Regions from separate parts of the Cytobacillus sp. Hz8 genome, predicted to be linked through region 1. Evidence: a T-box and tRNA genes for the amino acid it is inferred to sense, from the RefSeq annotation. Region 1 holds a T-box; the other holds one or more tRNA genes.
The links. A T-box is a leader RNA that pairs with one kind of tRNA and senses whether it is charged. The one in region 1 lies ahead of tyrS (tyrosine--tRNA ligase), so its partner is inferred to be a tRNA-Tyr.
Positions count from the first base shown of each region.

Region 2: it has a tRNA-Tyr gene. The T-box ahead of tyrS (tyrosine--tRNA ligase) is inferred to sense a tRNA for this amino acid. The anticodon was not compared.

Region 1 covers NZ_JBHKFI010000009.1:69,335-89,249, forward strand. Annotated here, with positions in the region: gene murC (UDP-N-acetylmuramate--L-alanine ligase) at 1-355, shown strand, start outside; gene ACE38V_RS12655 (aminopeptidase) at 421-1,536, opposite strand; gene ACE38V_RS12660 (DUF948 domain-containing protein) at 1,748-2,218, shown strand; gene ACE38V_RS12665 (YtxH domain-containing protein) at 2,237-2,680, shown strand; gene ytxJ (bacillithiol system redox-active protein YtxJ) at 2,719-3,057, shown strand; gene ACE38V_RS12675 (cell division protein FtsA) at 3,481-5,661, opposite strand; gene ACE38V_RS12680 (bifunctional 3-deoxy-7-phosphoheptulonate synthase/chorismate mutase) at 5,923-6,999, shown strand; gene ccpA (catabolite control protein A) at 7,209-8,207, shown strand; gene ACE38V_RS12690 (acetoin utilization protein AcuC) at 8,341-9,513, opposite strand; gene ACE38V_RS12695 (acetoin utilization AcuB family protein) at 9,510-10,157, opposite strand; gene ACE38V_RS12700 (N-acetyltransferase) at 10,320-10,952, opposite strand; gene acsA (acetate--CoA ligase) at 11,181-12,899, shown strand; gene ACE38V_RS12710 (transglycosylase domain-containing protein) at 13,110-15,956, opposite strand; T-box leader at 16,102-16,330, shown strand; partial or broken gene tyrS (tyrosine--tRNA ligase) at 16,382-17,634, shown strand; gene ACE38V_RS12720 (NfeD family membrane protein) at 17,818-18,351, shown strand; gene ACE38V_RS12725 (flotillin lipid rafts scaffold protein FloT) at 18,364-19,884, shown strand.
Region 2 covers NZ_JBHKFI010000001.1:97-5,974, forward strand. Annotated here, with positions in the region: partial or broken rRNA gene ACE38V_RS00005 (23S ribosomal RNA) at 1-32, shown strand, start outside; rRNA gene rrf (5S ribosomal RNA) at 109-226, shown strand; tRNA gene ACE38V_RS00015 (tRNA-Glu) at 234-308, shown strand; tRNA gene ACE38V_RS00020 (tRNA-Val) at 377-452, shown strand; tRNA gene ACE38V_RS00025 (tRNA-Thr) at 486-561, shown strand; tRNA gene ACE38V_RS00030 (tRNA-Lys) at 580-655, shown strand; tRNA gene ACE38V_RS00035 (tRNA-Leu) at 673-757, shown strand; tRNA gene ACE38V_RS00040 (tRNA-Gly) at 766-840, shown strand; tRNA gene ACE38V_RS00045 (tRNA-Arg) at 871-947, shown strand; tRNA gene ACE38V_RS00050 (tRNA-Ala) at 983-1,058, shown strand; tRNA gene ACE38V_RS00055 (tRNA-Met) at 1,079-1,152, shown strand; tRNA gene ACE38V_RS00060 (tRNA-Ser) at 1,171-1,263, shown strand; tRNA gene ACE38V_RS00065 (tRNA-Phe) at 1,435-1,507, shown strand; tRNA gene ACE38V_RS00070 (tRNA-Tyr) at 1,520-1,603, shown strand; tRNA gene ACE38V_RS00075 (tRNA-His) at 1,640-1,715, shown strand; tRNA gene ACE38V_RS00080 (tRNA-Gly) at 1,759-1,829, shown strand; tRNA gene ACE38V_RS00085 (tRNA-Ile) at 1,838-1,911, shown strand; tRNA gene ACE38V_RS00090 (tRNA-Asn) at 2,133-2,207, shown strand; gene ACE38V_RS00095 (response regulator) at 2,704-3,096, shown strand; gene ACE38V_RS00100 (cyclic di-GMP-binding domain-containing protein, MshE-related) at 3,089-4,018, shown strand; gene ACE38V_RS00105 (cation diffusion facilitator family transporter) at 4,280-5,191, shown strand; gene ACE38V_RS00110 (hypothetical protein) at 5,587-5,878, opposite strand, start outside.

The DNA of each region.
Region 1 (19,915 bases):
TCATCCAACTGAAATCCGGGCTACTTTAGATGCCATAGGACAAAAATATCCGGATAAAAGAGTTGTTGCTGTATTTCAGCCACATACTTTTACAAGGACGCAGACATTTTTACAAGATTTTGCGGATAGCTTAAATTTGGCGGATCAAGTCTTTTTATGTGAAATCTTTGGTTCTGTAAGAGAGAATCACGGCAAGCTGACGATCACTGATTTGCAGGCTAAAATTCCTAATTCTGTTGTAATTACAGAAGATGGAACGAAAATCTTGAGGAATTACGATAATAGCGTTATTGTGTTTATGGGTGCAGGGGATATTCAAAAATTCCAAGAAGCTTATGAAAAACAAGTACAATAAAATAAAAGGCCAGCCTCAGCAGAATGAGGCTGGCCTTTTAGTAAGGATAAGGGTAGAAGCGCGGGTTATTTTAAATTTTCTGGATTTAGTGATTCTAGTTCAGAAATGACAAATCGTCCGTCCTTTCTAATTAGCACGTCATCGAAGTAAATTTCGCCACCACCATACTCTGGTCTTTGAATATTGACCAAATCCCAATGGATATTGGAGTGATTTCCATTAAAGGCATCATCGTAGCATTGACCTGGTGTAAAGTGGAAACTTCCATCGATTTTTTCATCAAAAAGAATGTCCTGCATTGGTTGTTGAATAAATGGGTTTACTCCAATGGCGAATTCACCAACATACCGTGCCCCTTCATCCGTATCAAAAACTTTGTTGACACGCTCTGTATCATTAGCGGTTGCTTCGACAATTTTTCCGTTCTTAAACGTTAGTTTTACATGTTCAAATGTAAATCCTTGATATGGAGAAGGGGTATTATAAGTTACGACACCGTTAACGGAGTCCTTTACAGGGGCTGTATAAACCTCTCCATCTGGAATATTCATTTGTCCAGAGCATTTAATAGCAGGAATATCTTTAATAGAGAAGGTTAAATCTGTCCCTGGACCAGTAAGACGGACCTTATCCGTTTTATTCATTAAGGTGACAAGATTGTCCATCGCCTTATCCATTTTGCTATAATCTAAATTACATACTTTAAAGTAAAAATCTTCGAATCCCTCTGTGCTCATTTTGGCCAATTGTGCCATAGAAGAGGTAGGATAACGAAGGACTACCCATTTTGTTTTTGGAACACGAATGTTAGTATGGACTTTTTTCCCAATGGTGCTGCCATGGATTTTCATTTTATCATCGGGCACATCTGCTTGTTCATTAATGTTATTTCCTGAACGAAGACCTATGTATGCATCCATATGACTCATTACATTTGCTTCAAAATCAGCTATCATGTTAAAGTGTTCATCACTAGCACCCATGAGGAGCTCACGATCGACTTGATTGTCTTTAATGGATACAAATGGATAACCTCCTGCGGCATAAGCCTCTTTCACTAATGCCGTTACCAATTCCTTTTGCAGCCCAAAATTCTCGATGAGTACTTTCTCACCTTTTTGAAGACGAATAGAATAATTAATTAGATTCTTTGCCAGTATTTCAATTCGAGGGTCTCTCATTCTAAATCTCTCCTATACATTTTTAGACATTTACGTTTCTATTGTAACCTAAATTAAGAAAATTGTTGAATGATTGAATCAATTCATTTTTATGATAATATTTTCTTAAGGGCTTCCATTCTAGAAAACATGGTTTGGAATGACTTGAACAAAAGAAATATAAAATAGAACTTATACAAAAAAATTGTTGACCATTCGGAGGTGCCTTAGCTTGATTATTATTCTTTATTTAAGTGTTGCAATCATCGCCATTGCTTTCGTTATTCTTGTTATCTTTGTTTCGAAAACGTTAAAATCATTACAGGGAACATTAGAAAGTGTATCTGAAACATTGGGAGGACTTGAAAAGCAGCTTGATGGTGTTACACGCGAGACTACTGAACTGCTACATAAGACCAATGATGTTGTTCTTGACATCCAACAAAAATCTGAAAGCCTTAATACGGTTTTTGATGCTGTAAAAGATGTAGGAACAACCATAAAAGGGTTTAATCACTCGCTTCAAAATGTTACGAATACTGTAGAAAAGCAGTTGGAGCAAAATAAGGAAAAGGTGACTCAAGTCGTTCAATGGAGTAATATTTTTCTTGAATTAAAAGATAAATGGAAATCTCGAAAACAACAAACAATAGAGCATGAACAGGAAGAGCACAAACGGTTAAGGAATCAAGCCAATATGTAATATAATGGAGGAGATTTTATGTCAAATTCTGAACGAAAAAAACAGGCTAAGGACGTTGAAAATCAAAGCTCAAAGGGTTTTGTTTTAGGTGCACTTATTGGAGGCGTTATTGGTGCCGGAGTCGCTCTATTTTTGGCACCAAAGGCCGGGAAGGAGCTTAGGAGAACAGTGAGTTCAGAAGTTTCATCCCTTAAGGAAAAAACGGGACAACTTCGTGAGACTGCTGTAACAAGGGGTACAGAATTGGTGGAAACGGCAAAGAAGAAATCACAATCCATATCCGAAACGGTTTCGAAGCAATCCACAGATTTTATCAATAAAATCAAGCGTAATGAGGTAGTCGAGGACAACTTAGAGGAACAGGCTGACATGACAAAAAATCAACAAAATGATCAAATTCAGCAAATGCTCGATGAAACAAAAAAGGCATTTGATGAGACTGAGCGCCAGTTGAATCATTAATTATTGAGCATGAGTTTATTTTCAAGGGGGAATTTGGGATGAAGCAAATTAAGACAATTGATCAATTTGAAGAGCTATGCAAGGAAGGAGAGCATTTTTTCTTCCTCAAGCATTCATTAACCTGTCCAATTAGTCAGGCGGCGTATGAAGCCTATCAACGATTTTCGACTGAAGCAAGTGATATCGCCTTTTATTATTTAACCGTTCAGGAATCTCGACCATTATCTAATTACATTGCTGAAAAATATCATATTAAACATGAATCACCACAGGCATTTTTATTTATCAATGAAGTGCCAGCTTGGAATGCCTCTCATTGGAAAATTACAAATGAAGCTTTGAAAAATGCTTTAGAGGGGTCTGAAAAAAAGGGATAAACAATTATTAGAATATGACATTTATCCCACTCTTAACGGACATTTTGACTCCCACTTCAAGATTCTGAGAATACGAAGAAGATAAGTGGGAGATCAACTGTCCGTAAAGGTCCGATGAGGGATTAAGGTCCTAGTCAGGCGAAGCCACAGGACGTGGCGTTATGAGCGTGATAAGTGAAATAAGATTTTTCTTTGGGCTTCAGCCCTTAGAAAAATCAATCAGGCTTTGCGTGACTAACCATCAGTGGGGGATGAATGGCAGACTAAAAGCGCGACGTCAATCGCAACGTCTGCACACTTCACGTCCTGTGCGTCGAAAACCACCACTGATGGAAGTTTCACTTTATCCAAAAAAATGGGGCTATTGCTTCGTTCTACAGCATCTATTTCTTATGCTGAAATGAAGCAATAGCCCTCTTTGTTTTATTTTTTGATTCCTGAATATTGATTTTGTTGTTGTGCTGGCCATCGGATTTCAAGCTTATCACCAGGGGCTAATTTCTCATGAAATCCAGATTGCTTATTATTTTTTAATAATTGAAATTTGCCATTGGCATTCTTGGGTATTTCAAATTTCACCTGGTTAAATACATCTTGAAAGATAAATGGTTCGATTTTTTTTGTATGCAATGTTATATGATCACCATCATGCACAAGATCTTTCTCCGTCAGAATTGTTTCGCCTTTTGTAATTTCAGCCAGTCGTTTTTCTAGTAACATTTCCTTTCCGTTAAAATAAATTGGAATGGAGTGAGAAAGGATAATTTGTTTATAAGCTGCTAGTTCTCGAATTGTTGGATTTTTCTTGCCTTCGACAACCAATTCATCTAGATGTTCAAAGTTACTTTGGAGCTTTACCTCGATTCCATTTCGAAATAACTTCCCTGAAAATGCAGGAATAAACGTTTCCTTGTCATTGATTCGAATTCGAAAAGGTCTTAGCTCTAATAGCCAGTCTTTAAGATTCAATGATTTTAGCAATGCCTCAATGGTATCTGGCATATGCACTTGAATGATGTCCCTATCTTCAATTTCATAATCATTGCTTACTTCTTTTCCGTTACAGCTAATTGTGGCCGTAATGGTGTACTCAATCTCATTAATCGTTATCGATTTTGTGGGAATTTCATCTATCAGGTCTTTAATTTTTAGGGCAGCCTTTTTTCCATCTTCCCCTTTTTCAACGATTAATTGATCCCCATTTTTAATTTCATCATCTAATGAAGAACGGGTTCCATTTTTTCGAATAAGAGGGGGATGTCCATGTTCCCCAGGAATTGTAATGGTTTGGTTATTGACGGTTACAATGCTGGCGAATCCTGGCTTTCCATATAATTTATTCATTTTAATTCCAGCTGCGAGAAGACCATCTCCAACCGTTAATTTTTTCACTTCAAATAGCCGAACAGGCTGTTCGTTCACATAGACTGTCATATATTGTACGGGTGATTTTTTGGCAGCAATTGCAATCCCTATAGGAGTAACAAGCTCAGGACCTTTCGTGATGTGACTTGATATCGTTAAGGAGGAAATGGCGTCTATTCCACGAATGGCCACACGATTTTCTGGTAAAGCTAATTTTTCCGCAATTCGACTAGGCAACTCTGGAGTGAGACTTCCTCCACCGACAAGCATAACGGCCTTTGGAGATTTATGATTATTTAATCTCAAAATTTCATCACAAATGGAGGCAGCCAATCGATCGATCGTTAACGAAATTTCTGCTACGACATCCTCCCTTGGAATTTCCGCCTCAAATCCAAGAATATCGGTAACCGTAATGATTTCATCTGTTAATAATTCCCGTTTTGCTTTTTCGGCTAATGGAAAGTCCAAAAGATACTGGTCACTAATGGCTTCTGTTATTTCATCACCAGCTATCGGTACCATCCCATATGCGATCACTGTTCCCATATCTGTGAGGGCAATATCAGATGTTCCTGCCCCAATATCAATCAAGGCAACATTCAATCTTCGCATTGATGGGGGAATTAAAACATTTATGGCTGCAATTGGTTCTAAGGTTAATGCTTCCATTTCCAAATCGGACCGATGGAGAGCAGCAATCAAGGATTCTACCACAACCTTTGGCAAAAAGGTTGCAATGATTTCAACGGATGCTTCATCACCCTGTTGATCAATCAAGCTTCCAATTTCTTGATCGTCGAGTCGATAATAAAGAACAGAGTACCCAACACAGTAATAATAATGGCTGCTTTCTGCTTCATGTTTTTCAGCAACCGTTGATTGAGCTAGCTGTACGGCACTTAATTCAAGATGAAGGATATCTTGTTTTTGCATCATCGGTTTCCCTTTAATACTGACGGTAACTTTTGCTTTTTCTGTTTTTAATGCTCGACCAGCCGCTGCAACACTAACTGATTTTAATGGACCATGATTTTTTTCTAAATCTTGTTTAATCTCAGTAATCACTCGAGAAACAGCAAGAACATCGTGAATTTGACCATCTAGCATTGCTCGCTCTGAATGTTCCTTAGCAAGGATATCGACAACGTGATATTGTGAGTTCTCTTCTTCAAGAATAATTCCCACAACAGATCGTGTTCCTATATCAAGCGCAAATAATTTCTTTTTATCGGGCAAACTGATCCACCTTCTTTAATAGGACTAGGGATTTTGACATCAAAACGCTTTAGCGCTTAAAAGCGTTTAATGATTGAAGTAAATTATTCGTGACATTATTAATTAATTCATATATAATAACTCTAATTCTATAGAAAAATGTATCACATTTTTAGTGGCCGTAAAAGAATAATAGGAGGAAATGATTGCTATCCTAGGTTTATACTACTTTTTCCGATATTAGATTGACGGCTATAATTTAATCGAAAGGATTGGGAGAAAATGAGTAATGTTGAACTTGATCAACTACGAAATCGAGTGGAAGAAATAAATTTAGAGTTGCTACGCCTAATTAATGAGAGAGCAGTACTCGTTCAGGAAATTGGTCGTGTGAAGGAAGCTTCAGGTGTCAATCGATATGATCCGGTTCGCGAGCGTCAAATGTTAAATTCAATCAAAGAGAATAATGATGGTCCATTTGAAAATTCTACAATTGAACATCTTTTCAAAGAAATTTTTAAAGCAGGTTTAGAATTGCAAGAAGACGATCATCGCAAGGCGCTTTTAGTTTCACGTAAGAAAAAACCGGAAGACACTATCGTTTCTATTAAAGGGGTTCAAGTGGGTGATGGCACACAACACTTGATTTTCGGACCGTGTGCCGTTGAGTCATATGATCAAGTTGCCGCTGTAGCATCGGCAGTTAAGGCAAAAGGATTAAAGCTTTTACGAGGTGGCGCATTTAAGCCAAGAACCTCTCCGTACGATTTCCAAGGACTTGGTTTGGAAGGCTTAAAAATTCTGAAAAGAATTGCAGACGATTTTGATTTAGGAGTCATCAGTGAAATTGTAAGTCCTAATGATATCGAAACAGCCGTTGATTATATTGATGTCATTCAAATTGGTGCAAGAAATATGCAAAACTTTGAGCTTTTAAAGGCAGCTGGTCAAGTCAATAAGCCCATTCTTTTGAAACGCGGCTTAGCAGCAACAATTGAGGAATTCATCAATGCAGCTGAATATATTATGTCTCAGGGCAATGGTCAAATAATGCTTTGTGAACGTGGAATACGGACCTATGAGCGTGCGACACGAAATACTTTAGATATCTCTGCAGTTCCAATTTTAAAACAAGAAACTCATTTACCAGTACTAGTGGATGTAACCCATTCAACTGGAAGAAGAGATTTATTATTACCATGTGCGAAAGCTGCTCTTGCGATTGGTGCTGACGGAGTCATGGCAGAAGTTCATCCCGATCCAGCAGTTGCTCTATCGGATTCTGCCCAACAGATGGATTTAAATCAATTTGAAGAATTCTATGCAGCTCTTCAAGAATCTCGTTTATTAAGAGTTTAATGATTGTTTTATTACCTTCTACTGAAAAGTAGAAGGTTTTTTTTTTACTTTTTTGTTAAAATAGTACGGATATCATTGCAGGATAAACAATTGTACGATATGATTAGTCATCAATATCTGTTTTTTTTACATTATAGGAGTAGACTATACATACTTGAAGTAAAATAAGGAAAAAGTGAGAGCGTTTTTAATAGTGAGGAGTGTTTAAATTGAATATAACCATATATGATGTGGCAAGAGAGGCAAATGTTTCGATGGCAACTGTTTCCAGAGTTGTAAATGGAAATCCGAATGTAAAGCCAGCTACAAGAAAGAAAGTAATGGAAGTAATTGAAAGATTAGGATATCGTCCAAATGCAGTAGCTAGAGGCCTAGCTAGTAAAAAAACAACAACAGTGGGTGTCATTATTCCCGATATCTCTAATCCATTCTTTGCTGAGCTTGCTAGGGGGATTGAAGATATTGCAACCATGTATAAGTACAATATTATTTTAAGCAATTCTGATCAAAATAAAGATAAAGAATTACATTTGCTTAATAATATGCTTAGCAAACAGGTGGACGGTATTGTATTTATGGGCGGAAATATCACTGATGAGCATGTAGCTGAATTTGAAAAATCTCCGGCTCCAATTGTACTTGCCGGTTCGATTGAAGAATCGAAGAAGATTCCTTCTGTCAATATTGATTATGAACAAGCTGCCTATGATGTGACAAATGAATTCATCAATAAGGGAGAAAAGAAGATTGCTTTTGTGACGGGTCCTCTGCATGAGCCAATTAATTTAGAAAAGAAATTAAAAGGATATAAACGGGCATTAGAAGATCATGATATCGAATATCGCGAAGAATACGTGTTTGAAGGCGATTATACGTATGATTCAGGTATTGAAGCTATTGAGTATCTAATCAGTTTAGAAGAAAGACCAACCGCGATTTATGTAGGTTCTGATGAAATGGCATTAGGGGTCGTTCATGGAGCAGAAGATAAGGGATATCATATACCGCAGGACTTTGAAGTCATTAGCTCAGATAATACTCGGTTATCACTCATGGTTCGTCCTCAGTTAACAACGGTTGTTCAACCTTTATATGATATTGGTGCTGTTGCCATGAGACTATTAACGAAATATATGAATAAGGAAAAAGTTGAAAATCATACGGTTGTGCTGCCGCATCGAATTGAATATCGTAGTTCAACAATGTAATTAAGATAAAAATAGGAATAAAAAAGGCTGCCAGTGTACTGCACCCCAAAAGTTAGAGTAAAATCTAACTTTTGGGGGTCACCTCACATTTTGATCAGCCTTTTTTCTATGATGTTTGATCAAGTGAATGATGTTATAGGGATTCGGCTTTTGTTTTTTTCCTGATGGGGTAAAGAGCTTTGCTTACGGTTAAAGCATTTTTCTCTGATATCTCTCTTTTTCGGGGGATTTCTGGATATAAATCCTCTGGATCATCCCAATATCGGGGAAGTTCGACTGGTGCTTTTGAATGCCATTTTTGAATCCATTCAAGCGGCAAATGTCCATAACAATTTGAGTTTTCTGTCATCTCCATCCAAATAAGGGCCCATGCACGAGGGACCACTTTCCAAATATCGTAACCACCGCCACCCACTGCTACCCAGCGGCCTTCACAATATTGATGTGCGATTTCATGGGCTAATCGAGGAATCTCTCGATAAATTTTCATCGTGGCTGATAGATGGGTTAAAGGATCGAGATAGTGAGAATCGGCTCCATTTTGGGTCAAGATAATATCTGGTTTAAAAAACTCGGCCACCTCTCTAAAGGAGGTGCGATAGGCATCTAGCCATGACTCGTCTTCTGTAAAGGCATCAACGGGGATATTAAAGGAATAGCCATAGCCTTTTCCTTGTCCGCGTTCATTGACATTTCCTGTTCCAGGAAATAAATAACGCCCAGTTTCATGTATGGAAAGGGTACATGCATTGGGATCATCATAAAATGACCATTGAACTCCATCTCCATGATGAGCATCGGTATCTATATACAAGACGCGTGCTTGATATTTTTCCTGTATATATTTAATCGCAACAGAGCTGTCATTGTAGACACAAAATCCTGATGCTTTTCCGCGAAATCCATGGTGTAGCCCTCCACCAAGATTGATCGCATGATCGGCTTTTCCTGTCATGACATAGTCAACAGCGGTTAATGTTCCTCCGACAAGAAGAGAGCTTGCTTCATGCATATTAGGAAATATGGGAGTATCTTCTGTGCCAAGTCCATAATTTTCGGCACTTGTTTCATTTAATAGACCATGCCCAGCCATTCGAACTGCATTTACATAACTTGGATCATGGTTTAATTGTAGCTCTTCCTCAGAAGCTTGGCGAGGAGGAATGATCTGATGTTCATTTATTGCTCCAAGACTTTTCAATAAATCCAATGTAAGTTTTAAGCGAATTTGATCAAAGGGATGATTGTTTCCAAAGTTGTAATTAAGCTGGTCTTCTGAGAAAACAAAAACAGCGTTTTGCTTCATAAGGTTATCCCCGGTAAATTTGGCCATAAAACATGGTGACCCGCCTTTTTTAAATCTTCTATTAAACTTACTGGATTCATTGTTTGAACTCGAATGACGATGATTTTATCATTTTCATCGTGCTTGTCTGGGTAAACGAGGATACTAAGCACATTGGCTTTCTTTTTATTGATAATGGAAAAAATATCAGAAAGAACTCCCATTTTATGCGGTACTTTGATCTCGATTTGGGAACCGGGTTGATTTGCACCGGTCAATTCTATTAGTGTATGAAGCAGGTCCGCTTCGGTTACGATTCCAACCAATTTTTTATCATTAATTATTGGAACACAGCTGATTCGATTTTCATAGAAAACGGATGCTATTTCTTCAACGAAATCCAATGGGTGTCCTGTAATGAGGTTGGTTTTCATGATTTCTTCTATTGGCCTTTTTAATTCATCTTTGTGCTCTTCTAGATGGAAAATTGATGGAGTGGCATCGCGAATATCAGTATCTGTAACGATACCGACAATGTGATGATCAGAATCAACGACTGGAAAATGTCGAATGGCTTTCTGCTTCATTAATTGTAAAGCATCTTTAATCGTGTTTCTTGGCGATAATGTGGTTAGTTTCGTTTGCATGATTTCCTCCACAATCATCCTTAATTCCCCCTTAATTTACATTGCAAATTTGATGATAAAATTAGTAAACTATTTGTTTCACTTCTTAAAATAGAGTTTAAGTTGCGAAGAATTTTCTCCTCATATACTTAATTATTGATTGAAGTAGAGGGCTAATTCATTTGAGGTAATTTAACATGACTAATACATAAATCGATTCATAAAGCGAAGAGCATCAAATTTTTGAATCGAATCATTGGAAATTCGTTTTCCAATTTTGGCCATAAGACAATTAGCGGGGTGGGAGCTAATTTCCGGATCGTCTGTTGCGTACCATTGAAGACCTCCGGCATTCATCATTTTCTCCATCACTTTTCGATATTCCCATACATTTAAACCAGTCCCTTTTAAATCCCAATGCCAATAGTACTCTGTTGTAATAATGATATAATCCTCCATGGCATCATCCATCATGGAGACAATTAAAAGATTTTTCCCAACAGCACATCCTCGAAAATCTGGGATCACTTCAATGGCACCTAATTCTATTAAGTCATCCACATTGCCTTCAGACCAACGTTCAAGTGGATCGGGGTAAAGGTATGTGACATAGCCAACAACAATGTCACCTAATCTAGCAATGATGATTCTTCCTTCTGGAAGTCCCGCGATTTCAACTAAAGCTTTATGCTGTTGTGCTGGTTGGCGAAATGCGATTAAGCCTTCGTGAAACTTAAGGCCAGCTAACACTTCAGGTTGAACAGGACCTTCAATTATTAGATCTCCATGTGGAGTTTGCAGCTTTTTGGCATTATAGGTTTTTATGTGTTCCATTCATTCACCACCTAATTTTATACAATTAGAATATTAGTTATATTATACATAAAAAAAACAATAAGAAAGCCTTTTCATTTAATTTTTTGTTATATTCGGAAATGTTTTGTGACATTTTTAAAATCTTAAAAATATTTTAATATTTTTTTGGAAGAATATTTAAAAAATTGAAAATATAGTTTATAATATTAAGAGTGAATACAACGTCAAAAAGGGGGATATGTGTATATGAAATTGGAAGCGCTACCAGTTGTTAAAGGGGATTACAACTTAGTTAACTATGAGGAAACGTATAAGAATCATGATTGGAAAGACACCGAGAAAAATTTCTCATGGCATAGCACAGGTCTAGTGAATTTGGCTTACGAAGCAATCGATCGCCACACGGAAACGTACAGAAAAAATAAGATTGCTTTATACTATCGTGATGATCATAGAAATGAAAAGTATACTTTTAAGGAAATGAAAGAGCTATCAAATAAAGCAGGAAATGTGCTGAAGGCATATGGAGACGTCGAAAAAGGGGATCGCGTTTTTATTTTTATGCCTAGATCACCTGAATTATATTTTACTGTACTTGGAGCAATCAAAATTGGAGCAATTGTTGGACCATTGTTTGAGGCTTTTATGGAGGGGGCGGTGCGAGATAGATTAGAGGATAGTGAGGCAAAGGTATTAGTAACAACCCCTGAGCTTCTTAATCGTGTTCCTTACAATGAATTGCCTGCCTTAAAGCGTATTTTTGTTATTGGAGAATCTATTGAAGAAGATGGAATTTTAATAGATTTTAATAGAAAATTTGCAGAAGCAAGTAAAGACCTGTCCATTGAATGGGTTGAACGTACTGATGGATTAATTCTTCATTATACATCGGGATCAACCGGAAAACCAAAGGGAGTCCTTCATGTTCATAATGCTATGATTCAGCATTATCAAACAGCAAAATGGGTTCTAGATTTGAAGGATGATGATGTATATTGGTGCACAGCAGATCCAGGCTGGGTAACGGGTACATCCTATGGTATCTTTGGTCCTTGGCTAACGGGAACTTCAAATGTTATTGTTGGTGGACGTTTCAGCCCTGATGTTTGGTATAAAATGATTGAAGATTTTGGTGTAACAGTTTGGTATAGTGCGCCAACAGCTTTTCGTATGCTAATGGGGGCGGGGGATGAAGTCATTAAAAAATATGATTTAAGCACTCTTCGCCATATATTAAGTGTTGGGGAACCTTTAAACCCAGAGGTTGTTCGCTGGGGAGTGAAGGTATTTAATAAACGAATTCATGATAATTGGTGGATGACAGAAACAGGTGCTCAGTTGATTTCCAATTATCCATGTATGGAAATTAAGCCAGGTTCAATGGGAAAACCGATTCCAGGAGTTCAAGCAGCTATTGTGGATGACCAGGGAAATGAATTGCCACCATATCGCATGGGGAATCTTGCAATCAAAAAGGGTTGGCCATCTATGATGTATACAATTTGGAATAACCCGCAAAAATACGAATCTTACTTCTTGCCAGGGGATTGGTATGTATCCGGCGACTCAGCTTATATGGATGAGAATGGATATTTCTGGTTCCAAGGAAGAATTGATGACGTAATTATGACCTCTGGTGAACGTGTAGGTCCGTTTGAGGTGGAAAGTAAGCTTGTCGAACATCCAGCTATTGCTGAGGCAGGGGTCATCGGAAAACCAGATCCGGTGCGTGGCGAAATTATTAAAGCTTTTGTTGCATTACGTGAAGGCTTTGAGCCAACTGATGAATTAAAAGAGGAAATTCGTAATTTTGTTAAGAAAGGTCTTGCGGCACATGCTGCTCCACGTGAAATTGATTTCCGTGAAAAGCTGCCAAAAACAAGAAGTGGGAAAATTATGCGCCGTGTTCTAAAGGCATGGGAGTTGGATTTACCAACAGGTGATTTATCAACGATGGAAGACTAATAGCAATCATTCAAAAAGTGCCCAAAAGTTAAGCTTTTGGGCACTTTTTTAGTTATTTAATACATAATCGAGATGCAATTTATCAAAGATTCAATGCAATTCATCCTTTTTGCCAAATTGTTTTGGTAGCTGAAAGTAAAAAAGCGGGTTCCAAAATATCGTATATAACGATTTTTTGGAACCGGCTTAAATTTGTTTATCAGACTTCCATTAATTTTCGTCTTGTTTAGATTCATCTTTACTTGGATTCGACTCATTTTGATTCTTGCTTGGAGTCTTACCGGAGGTTGGTTTTTTCTCTGGTGTTTGATTCTTGTTTGTTACTTGTGTTTTACCAACTTGGACGATTCTTGATGGAGCTGATTCATTTCCAGCAATATCTACTGCGGTCACATAATAGCTTCCATTACCTACATGATAGCGAAGAGACGAGCCAGCTTTAATACTTGTCACCTTTTTCGTCCCACCACTGGCAGAATAAACATGATAACCAATAATATCACTCTCAGAATTCTTTGACCAGGATATCGTATTTCCAGATACTGCAACATTTACGGCCGATGGCGTCTTGCCATTTTCATTTAATTTGTCACCAGCTATTAGCATATTGGACCAGTTTCCGTCTTTTGGGAGATATTGATTAATATTTATATTACTACCTAATAATTTCTTAATATAATCTGGATTCAACATAATACCAGTTTCTACAAATTCACTTGGGGTAGAATCTAGTGCTAAATATTTTTTGCCGCCAATGATGACATATTTTCCTTCCCCAAAGCCTCCATCTTCCCCTTGTGAAGGCGGGAATTTAGCATTAAACAAGTCCGTCGTGACTAATCCTGCTTTGGCGCAGGCATCTGTTGGTGTTTGCCCTGTTAAACCACAAATCGATCTGCGAACAATTCCGCCCGGCATCTTAAACGTTTCTTGTGGATCGACAAGGTTTGGAGCAACGTCATAAGCAGCATTCATTAAGTCTGCCCATAAATAGATATTCCGAACCCCATAAGTTAGTCCTTTATAGTATTGCTCTAATGGGGAAGGCGTATCATATCCTGTCCAGACTCCAAATGATACATTAGGGTTGACAGCAACAAACCAGGAATCTTTATAATCTTGTCCGGTACCTGTTTTTCCAGCCCAATCAGACGAGAATTTTAGTCGTCCATTTAAGGATGCTGCTGTTCCACTACTGATAACATCACGCATCATATCCAGTGTTAAATACGCTGTTTGCGGACTAAAGACATTGACCTTTTTCACTTTATGTTTATAGATGGTTTTTCCTGATTTATCAACAATTTTGTCAATTAAATAGGCGTCGATAAATTGTCCTGCATTTGCAAATGTTCCAAATGCATTTACATTTTCCTCTACTGTTACCCCATTGGTTAAGCCACCAAGTGCTAAAGAACGAGTCGTGTAGTCTGCTTCTGTTAGGGAAGTGAATCCCATTTTTTTCAAATATTCTGCAGGACGCTGATTTAGAATATCAACATATGCCTTCACAGCAGGAACATTGTATGACTTTGCCAGTGCTTCCCTTGCCGTTACTAACCCATGATAGCCACCGCCATAGTTATGTGGCCAAGGCGCGCTGCTAGCTGGGTTTAAGCTAAGTGGGATATCCGGTAAAATGGAGCCTGGTGAAAGCTTTCCAAATTCAAATGAAGGGCCATAGACTAGTAAAGGCTTCATTGTAGAGCCATTTGACCTTTTGGCACTCATCGCATGGTTGAGCTGCTCACGATCAAAATCTCTACCACCGACAAAGCTGAGAATCTTTCCTGTTTTGTTTTCAATTAGAATAGCGCCGGTTTCAACAGGTTCTTTCACCACTTTTTCTTTTCCGGTTTCCGGATCTTTTATAGTACGAGAAATATCACTTCCGTAATATGGATAATTATCTTTCACCTTTTGCATCTGATCGTAGATTTTTTTATTAATCGTTGAATGAATCTCATATCCATTTTGACGAAGATTGCGATCGGCTAAGGTTGAATATTCTTCATATAAATCGTCATCATTTTTTAAATCTTCTTCTTCATAACCATCTTTTTTTGCTAGAATGGTTGTTAATATGTCAACTGCCTGTTTTTCGATTTCCGCTGTGAGCCAAGGATATTTTACTTGTGGGGTATTACTAGGGTTAATGAAATCCTTTGTTATGTCGTAGCTAACAGCCTTTTGGTAGTCATTCTCGTTGATATATCCATTATCTAGCATTCTTTTTAATACGGTTTTCATTCTAGATAAGCCAGGTTCGAGATTATTCTTTAATTTCCCTTCATTTGTATATGGAGTATAACCGAAGGGACTCTGCGGCAGCCCGGCGATGAAGGCGGATTGTGGTAGTGTAAGCTTACTAGCATCAACACCAAAAATGCCCTTTGCAGCAGATTGTACTCCAGCAATATTTCTTCCCGACGAGTTTCGCCCAAATGTCGAAACATTTAAATATGCCTCTAAGATTTCGTTTTTATCAAAGAATCTTTCTAATCGTAAAGCTAATAAAATTTCCTTTGCTTTTCTTTCAAATGATACTTCATTTGTTAAAATTTGATTTTTAATGAGCTGCTGTGTTAAGGTGCTCCCGCCAGATTGGACCGATGAATTACTAACCTCTTGAAAGAGGGCACGGAAAATTGCCTTCGGAACAACCCCATTATGCTGGTAAAAGTATTCATCCTCCGTTGCGACGACAGCATCTTTTAAATAACTCGACACTTTGTCAATCTTCACTTCTTCACGGTCTAAATCAGTGCGCAGGTTTCCTAAATACACATTATTGGAAAAGTATAATTTTGAGGTTTCTTCATAGTTGTATATATCCTTTTTCATACTTTCGTAGGAGCGAATGGGTTCTTTTTTTACAAGAGAGGCAAAATAGCCTGCCCCAACTCCTCCAGCGAAGGCACCGCCGATTAAAATAACAATTAAGAAAATGAGGACTAAATTCCAAATCACTTGAATAGAAATATTGGCTCTTTTAATTGTTTTTTTATTTGTGAGAGTCGACTTAATTTTATCAATCCAATTTGACTTTTCTTTCATTCATATCAAACCCCCTAAAATCTTATCTATTATAGCATAATCAAACATAAAGTAAGACTTACATTCAAGATTTCTTGAATTTTCTAAGTAGATATTTGACAGATAAAGGCAATTATGGTAAAAATAATTTTAACAATTTGAATACCATTTGGCTATGATGGGAAACCAGTAGTCCTTCTATCCTTGTTTAAGAAAGCTGACGGGCGCTGTAAGTCAGTACATATAGAAGAATGAATTACCTCCCTGAGCTTTCACTCGCGAATCTGTTGATCAGTAGTAGCGGTGTACGGTTGAACCGTTATCGTTTTTTTAAGTGGAGGATTTTGTTTCCTCAAGTTGGGTGGTACCGCGATTTTTAAATAATCGTCCCTTCGATTTAATTCGAAGGGCTTTTTTATTTGGAAAAAATTGAAGGAGGATACATCATGAATTTATTAGAAGACTTACAGTGGCGTGGGATTTTATATCAGCAAACCGATGAAGAAGGATTAAAGGAATTATTAGCTAAAGAGAAATTTTCTTTATATTGTGGTATGGATCCAACTGGTGATAGTATGCATATTGGTCATCTATTGCCATTTCTAACTTTAAAGAGATTTCAAAATGCAGGGCATCGTCCGATTGTACTTGTGGGTGGAGCCACTGGTTTAATTGGTGATCCGAAGGCCACGGAAGAAAGAACTCTTCAAACGATTGAAACAGTCCAAAAAAATGTTGAATGTTTAACCAAACAGTTAAAAACTATATTTGATTTTGAGGGTGAAAACGGGGCTGCTTTAGTGAATAACTATGATTGGACCTCGCAAATGAATATGATTACTTTCCTAAGAGATTATGGAAAGCATATTGGGATTAACTATATGCTGGCAAAGGATACGATCGCGACTCGGTTAGAAACGGGAATTTCTTTTACTGAGTTTACTTACACTATCATGCAAGGAATGGATTTCAAACATTTATTTGAGAAGTATGGTTGTCGTTTGCAGATAGGCGGAAGTGACCAGTGGGGAAATATTACAACAGGACTTGAGTTAATTCGCAAAATGATTCCAGACGCTTCAAAGGCATTTGGACTTACGATTCCTTTAGTTACGCAGACGGAACTAAATTTGGAAAGACAGAAAGTGGAGCTGTTTGGTTAGATCCAGAAAAGACTTCTCCATATGAATTCTATCAATTTTGGATTAATACAGCTGATGCAGATGTCATCAAGTATTTAAAATACTTTACTTTCTTATCCAAGGAGGAAATCGAAGCTTTAGAGGTAGCAGTGAAAGAAGAAGCCCATTTGAGAAAAGCACAGAAGGCGCTCGCTGAAGAAATGACGAAGATGATCCATGGTGAAAATGCACTAGCCCAAGCCATTAAAATATCAACTGCTCTCTTTAGTGGAGATGTGAAAAATTTAACGGCAGCGGAAATTAAGCAAGGCTTTAAAGATGTACCTTCCTATGAGCATGTATCAGGCGAGGAGATTGGAATTGTTGATTTGCTAGTGGCAGCTAAAATATCTCCATCCAAACGCCAAGCCCGTGAGGATGTCACGAATGGAGCGGTTTCTGTGAATGGTGAGCGCATCATGGAACTGGAATATGTTATTAACAGCAAAGATCGAGTCGAAGATCAATTTACGATTATTCGACGCGGAAAGAAGAAGTACTTCTTAATTAAGTATTAAATAAAGAATATTGATTATTTATCAAGGCAGGCCAAGTTAAAAGGTCTGCTGTTTTTTTGGCTGAATTCAAGATTTTTAATGCTTATGTCAATAAATGAATCCTTTTCTATTTTTCCACGTATTAGAAATTAGGAAATTAAGGAATATTTTGGATAGAAAAGTCTGGATAGGAGGTGAGATATATTGTTTCAAACATCAATCGAAATATTTTATTTTTCCGTTCTTGTGATTTCAGGAATCATAACCCTACTATATGTCTTATTTGGGGATATTTTAGGTGGAGCTTTAGAGGTTGCTGGATTTTTAAATCCAACATTAATCCTTGCTTTTATTATTTTTTTCTCTGCCATTGCCTATGGTTTCGAATTTCTGACAGCTTTATCACACGTTCTAATAATCGGAATAAGTGTGGTAGTGGCCTTTATTCTAGATGCTATTTTGAATATGTTTGTCCTAATTCCTCTTTCGTCGGCTCAAGAGTCACTTGTATACACAACTGATTCATTGAAGGGGAGAATTGGGAGGGTAATTATTCCCATACCTAGTGACGGCTTTGGTGAGGTAGTCCTCCACAATAAGAGTGGAACGATTTCAAAACCGGCGGCAAGCTTTCGCCATACAGCCATTCAAGAAGGGGAAAAGGTTTTAATTATTGAAGTGCGCGATGGGGTTCTTTACGTAAGTTCATATGAGTATTCAGAAGAAATATTATATTGAGGAGGAAATTGGATGTTGCCAATTTTGATTGTAGGTGGAATAGTCGCGGTATTATTAATTGCTCTTATTGCTGTTTTTGTAAGCAAATATCGTACGGCAGGGCCAGATGAAGCTTTAATCGTTACGGGAAGCTATTTAGGAAGTAAAAATGTCCATGTTGATGAATCTGGGAATCGCATCAAAATTATTCGTGGTGGCGGTGCCTTTATATTTCCAGTTTTTCAACAAGCGGAGCCATTAAGCCTTTTATCTAGTAAGCTCGAAGTAACAACACCTGAAGTTTATACAGAACAAGGTGTTCCTGTTATGGCCGATGGAACAGCTATTATTAAAATCGGTGGTTCGATTGAAGAAATTGCAACTGCTGCAGAACAATTCCTAGGAAAAAGAAAAGAGGATCGGGAAAATGAGGCCAGAGAGGTGCTTGAAGGGCATTTAAGATCTATTTTGGGCTCGATGACCGTAGAAGAGATATATAAGAATCGTGATAAATTCTCTCAAGAAGTTCAGCGTGTTGCATCGCAAGATTTAGCGAAAATGGGTTTAACCATCGTTTCATTTACTATTAAAGATGTGCGTGATAAGAATGGCTATCTAGATTCGTTGGGAAAGCCGAGAATCGCACAGGTGAAAAGGGATGCCGATATTGCGACGGCTGAAGCAGAAAAGGAAACGCGGATTAAAAAGGCTGAAGCTAGTAAGGAAGCAAAAAAAGCAGAGCTTGAGCGGGCGACAGAGATTGCTGAGGCAGAGAAAGTGAACCAAATGAAGATGGCTGAATATCGGCGAGAACAGGATATTGCGAAAGCACGTGCAGACCAAGCTTATGATTTAGAAACAGCGAGAGCCAAGCAAGAGGTAACGGAGCAAGAAATGCAAATTAAAATTATCGAACGCCAAAAGCAGATCGAACTCGAAGAAAAAGAAATCTTGCGCCGGGAAAAGCAATATGATTCTGAAGTAAAAAAGAAGGCTGATGCTGATCGCTATGCATTGGAACAGTCTGCTGCTGCTAATAAAGCAAAGGAAATGGCGGAGGCCGATGCCAATAAATATCGGGTTGAAGCTATGGCGAAAGCTGAGGCTGAGAAGGTTAGAATGGATGGGGTGGCAAAAGCAGAGGCAGAACGGGCCAAAGGGGAAACTGATGCAGAGGTCATCCGTCTGAAGGGCCTTGCTGAGGCGGAAGCTAAACGAAAAATCGCAGAAGCATTCGAACAATTTGGTCAGGCTGCTGTACTTGATATGATTGTGAGAATGCTCCCACAATATGCAAAAGAGGTGACGAGTCCGCTTTCGAATATTGATAAGATTACCGTGGTGGACACAGGTGGGAATGGAAGCCAAGCCGGTGCCAATAAGGTTACAGGGTATGCTACGAGCTTAATGTCTTCCTTGCAAGAGTCATTAAAGGCATCTTCTGGCATTGATGTGAAGGGATTATTAGAGAGTTTTTCAGGGAAAGGAAATGCTTATCCATTGTTGAATCAAGAACTAGCAGAAAGTAAAAAAAAGGAAGTAGTTAAGAATTAAATTAAAAGACTGTGTTCTTAATGTTAATTGT
Region 2 (5,878 bases), on a different contig from region 1:
GACAAATACTAATCGATCGAGGACTTAACCAAATAGATTACATGGATTTCTTTCTTCTTCTTGAACATTATCTAGTTTTGAGAGAACAAACTCTCAAGTGAATACAAGTCTGGTGGCGATAGCGAGAAGGTCACACCCGTTCCCATACCGAACACGGAAGTTAAGCTTCTCAGCGCCGATGGTAGTTGGGGGCTCTCCCCCTGTGAGAGTAGGACGCCCGCCAGGCTAAAATTGGCCCCTTGGTCAAGCGGTTAAGACACCGCCCTTTCACGGCGGTAACACGGGTTCGAATCCCGTAGGGGTCACCATTTAAAGGAAGGCATGCTAAAAGCGCGACGTCCTGTCGCAACGCATGCACTAGCACGTCCTGTGCGTTGGAGGATTAGCTCAGCTGGGAGAGCATCTGCCTTACAAGCAGAGGGTCGGCGGTTCGAGCCCGTCATCCTCCACCATATAAAATATTGTTAATGTTTTTGTATTCAGATGCCGGTGTAGCTCAACTGGTAGAGCAACTGAATCGTAATCAGTAGGTTGGGGGTTCAAGTCCTCTCGCCGGCACCATATCAAATTATTTTTTAAGAGCCATTAGCTCAGTAGGTAGAGCATCTGACTTTTAATCAGAGGGTCGAAGGTTCGAGTCCTTCATGGCTCACCATTATACATTTCAAATACGCGGGTGTGGCGGAATTGGCAGACGCACCAGACTTAGGATCTGGCGCCGCAAGGCGTGGGGGTTCGACTCCCTTCACCCGCACCATTAAGCGCGCGGAAGTAGTTCAGTGGTAGAACATCACCTTGCCAAGGTGGGGGTCGCGGGTTCGAACCCCGTCTTCCGCTCCAGTTTTTAAATGATTAATTTAACTAAAATTTGCGCCCATAGCTCAATTGGATAGAGCGTCTGACTACGGATCAGAAGGTTGCGGGTTCGACTCCTACTGGGCGCGCCATTAAAAAAATATTTTTTTAGAAAATCTTTATTATTGGGGGCTTAGCTCAGCTGGGAGAGCGCCTGCTTTGCACGCAGGAGGTCAGCGGTTCGATCCCGCTAGTCTCCACCATTCATTATATTAATAAATATGGCGGCGTAGCTCAGCTGGCTAGAGCGTACGGTTCATACCCGTGAGGTCGGGGGTTCGATCCCCTCTGCCGCTACTATTATTATATATATTTGGAGGAATACCCAAGTCTGGCTGAAGGGATCGGTCTTGAAAACCGACAGGCGGGTTAAACCGCGCGGGGGTTCGAATCCCTCTTCCTCCGCCATCATATAATTTAACAATGCTTAATGGCTCAGTAGCTCCAGTCGGTAGAGCACGACCGAGTAAGCTGCGAAGCAAAGGCATCAGCACACAAAACGAAAGGCTTCTTGAATAAACTTCCTGAGTTTTGGGTGAAGGACGAAGTGGAATTAACTGTAGGTGAATATTTTTATATGGCTCAGTAGCTCAGTCGGTAGAGCAAAGGACTGAAAATCCTTGTGTCGGCGGTTCGATTCCGTCCTGAGCCATCTTTTTTATTTGGAGGGGTAGCGAAGTGGCTAAACGCGGCGGACTGTAAATCCGCTCCCTTGGGTTCGGCGGTTCGAATCCGTCCCCCTCCACCACTATTTGCTTCTGACTATGAGAGTTGGAAAATAATGGCGGTCGTGGCGAAGTGGTTAACGCATCGGATTGTGGCTCCGACACTCGTGGGTTCGATTCCCATCGATCGCCCCATTATATTTAAGAGCGAAAATCCTAATAGAATTGTCACTGTTCTGCGGGTGTAGTTTAGTGGTAAAACCACAGCCTTCCAAGCTGTTGTCGTGGGTTCGATTCCCATCACCCGCTTTCCATATGGGCCTATAGCTCAGCTGGTTAGAGCGCACGCCTGATAAGCGTGAGGTCGATGGTTCAAGTCCATTTAGGCCCATTTTCTTTTAGAAATACTTTGCTTTTTAGAAAATGATTATGTATAATTGTTTTTTGTGATATTTTGAAAGAGTATTCCGCAGTAGCTCAGTGGTAGAGCAACGAGCATCTCTCCAATGAATATACTTCGAGTTGTACTCATCGAGCCGCTACTTGGATAAGCTTCCTGAGATGAGGACATTCGGCAAAGCTTTCCGAGTTTTAGGAACGAAAACTTATTATTCCGCAGTAGCTCAGTGGTAGAGCATTCGGCTGTTAACCGAACGGTCGTAGGTTCGAATCCTACCTGCGGAGCCATTTTATTAAAAAGATAAAACCAAGCTTTCGTTATTTTTGATTAGCTTGTTTTTTTGATTTAATTAAATTCCTCGATATTCTTGAATACTTTGACTAATTCTTCCTGTGCCATAGCAATGAGTACAGGTTTTTTTAATTATAAGATATTTTTTTATATAACCTACTCCATTACACTTATAGCATAATCCAATTATTTTCATTGTTATTCATCTCCTCCAAAACAAACTCATTAACAGTATGAATTAGAAAAGGAATTATTATACAAAAAATAGAAAAGGATCAAATGAATGTTTTAGGCCAAAAGACTTTAATATTCTCCAAAAATCGACAAAAAGCAGGAATATTCTTCGATTATAAAAAGGATTTTGGCCCTCTAATCTCGAAATTTAATGAATAAGGAATTCCAACCTAAAATCCTTATTATTTCATTCTTTGATGTTGTCATTGTTCCAGATTGCGTATGAAAAGTTCATTATCTGTTAGGAGTTGAGCATCTATGGAGAATAATTTAAAAGTGATTATCTGTGATGATTCCATGCTAATTCGGAAAAAGTTTATTGGCCTCTTAGAAAAATGTAAGTGTAAAGAGATTTTAGAAGCAGTTAATGGTCAAGTAGTGATTGAATTAGTTAAGGAACATCGTCCGGATCTTGTTTTCTTGGATATTGTTATGCCTGATAAGGATGGAATGGAAGCCTTGAAGGAAATTATGGAATTTGATTCAAATATCAAGGTTGTGATGGCCTCATCAGCCGGAACAAAGGATCACTTAAAGAGATCTTTACAGCTTGGAGCATATGATTTTATACAGAAGCCAGTCTCTCTCGATGCTGTTGCAAGCATCATTGAAAAGATATTAAAAGAAAGAGAGGAGACTGCACATGTTTAGTCAATATTTTGGTCATTATCTATTAAACAGTGGATTAATAACAGCCGAGCAGCTTAAAGAAGCTTTAGAGAAGCAAGGGACCACTCATGTCAAAATTGGTGTCATGGCTGTTGATGAAGGTTATATGACTGCCTCGCAGGTTGAAGAGGTTCATGAAAAGCAAAGACAAATGGATAAACGCTTTGGCGAGATCGCAGTTGAATTGGGGTATTTGACGGATGAACAAGTAAATCAAATGCTATCTGCGCAAAAGCAGGATCATTTATTATTAGCTCAGGCACTTGTTGATCAAGGTTTCATGACTATTGAACAATATTCGAGTGCACTTTCTGATTATAAAGTCAAACACAGTTTAACAGATGATAAATTTGAAGCAATCAAAAGTGGGGATATTGAAGCACTGGTTGAGAATTCTATTAATATAATGGATTTAGGAAATAAGGACTATATTATTCAATACATCTCCTTGTTTGCTAAAAATATAATTCGTTTTATAGATAATCAAGTTTACTTAGAAGTGCATGGATTAGATCAACCATTTAATTATGATTGGGTTGTTCATCAAGATATAGTAGGAGAAAAGACTCTTTATACTGCAATAGCGGCTAATGAAGATGTATTTCTTGAAATTGCTTCTGCATATGCAGAAGAACAATTAACTGAAATAGATGAGCTGGCAAAGGCATCCGTCAGTGAGTTTTTGAATTTACATAATGGTATCTTCCTTGTCAATATGTCGAATCAAGGATGTGAGTTAGAAATGAAGCCGCAACAGGTGACTCATCATTCAGAGATTCAAGGTGAAGCAACGAGTTATATTCTAAAAGTGCAAACAACAAAGGGAACTTTTTCTTTGCTTCTTTCCCAAAATCTTGAGAAAATCCATATTCATTCAATAGATGATTCTCAAGCTTTCGCTTAAATCCATAGGAAATGTGAAAATCGAGTTGTTTTAAAAGCGTTGTTGAATTTATTTCAGCAACGCTTTTCTTTTTTTCTTAAATCACATGAAAGGTACTCATTCAATGGGAAAAATAGCGGTAAAAATAATTGGGGATTTTTTGTTGATTTTTGCATGACGTTGTAGCATAATTTGAATATGAACATATACTCATATAGAACTGTTATAAAAGACAATGATGATTTAAAGGATAAAGTATGAGAGGGAAAGGAGAGAATTAAGATGGGTCATGATCATAATCACGAACATCATCATCATAGTCCTGTAAATTATGGGTTTGCATTTGGATTTGGGATTATATTAAATATTTTATTTATTATTGTTGAAGTGGTCTATGGTATCGTAGGAGATTCTTTAGCATTGCTGGCTGATGCTGGTCATAATTTAAGTGATGTATTAGGATTATTAATTGCATGGATTGCTGTATGGTTAGGAAAGAAAGCTCCCACTTCAAAGCGGACATATGGATTTAAGAAGAGTTCTATCCTAGCCGCATTATTTAATGCTGTTTTTCTACTAGTAGCTATTGGGGCAATAGCTTGGGAAGCCATTCAAAGGTTTTCATCTCCTTCTCCGGTTGAAGGAGGAATCATTATATCCGTAGCTTTGGTTGGTATCGTCATTAATTCGATTACCGCTTTGTTATTTATGAAAGGGAGTAAAGATGATCTAAATATTCGAGGCGCCTTTTTACATATGGTTGCCGACGCAGTCGTTTCATTGGGAGTTGTGATTTCAGGTTTTATTGTACTCTGGACAGGGTGGAATTGGATGGATCCTTTAATGAGCTTAGTCATTGTGATTGTGATATTTATTGGAACGTGGGGATTATTACGTGAATCCATTAATTTATCTTTAGACGCTGTTCCAAATGGTATTGATGTTAATCAAATTCAGCAGTACCTGAAAGATATCCCTACTGTGGTAGACGTTCATGATTTACATGTTTGGGGAATGAGTACGACGGAGCCGGCTTTAACGGTCCATCTTATTCGTTCAGACATTACTGATAATGATGTTCTCCTTCAAAAAATAAGTATGGAGCTACATGATCGTTTTGGAATTGAACATACCACAATCCAAATTGAGAAGGGGACTTATGATTGCTTACAGGCTCCGATCGGTTCAATTTAAACTAAAATAGATTTAATTATAAAGTGAAACTTCCATCAGTGGGGGTTTTCGACGCACAGGACGTGAAGTGTGCAGACTTATGTGTTGACGTCGCGCTTTTAGTCTGCCATTCATCCCCCACTTGATGGTTAGCCACGCAGAGCCTGATTGATTTTTCTAAGGGCTGAAGCCCAAAGAAAAATCTTATTTCACTTATCACGCTCAAGGGACGCCACATCCTGTGGCTTCGCCTGACTAGGACCTTAATCCCTCGTCGGACCTTTATGGACAGTTGATCTCCCACTTATCTTCTTCGTATTCTCAGAATCTTGAAGGGGAGTCAAAATGTCCGTTAAGAGTGGGATAAAATAGACCACAGCAATTTTATATCCTGTGGTCTATTTATTATTTATTTCTTAATGTTGGTTTGAAGACTGCGGCGTTGGAGCAATCCCATCAAGAATTTTTTTCATTTCCTCGTGAAATTGATTGTGGTCAATATCTAGATCATCTACGATATCATGTAGAGATTGACCTTGTTTTTTCAATTTGACAATCTCTTCTAAATCTTTGCCACTCAGTTTAGAAATGGCAGCACCGGCAACAAGGAATCGAAGTGAGATGTCATCCTTGATGTAAGCCTGAAATTGCTCAGGTTGCTTATTTGTATATTTAGCTAATGATTGAACAATAGCTTCTTTGTTTTTT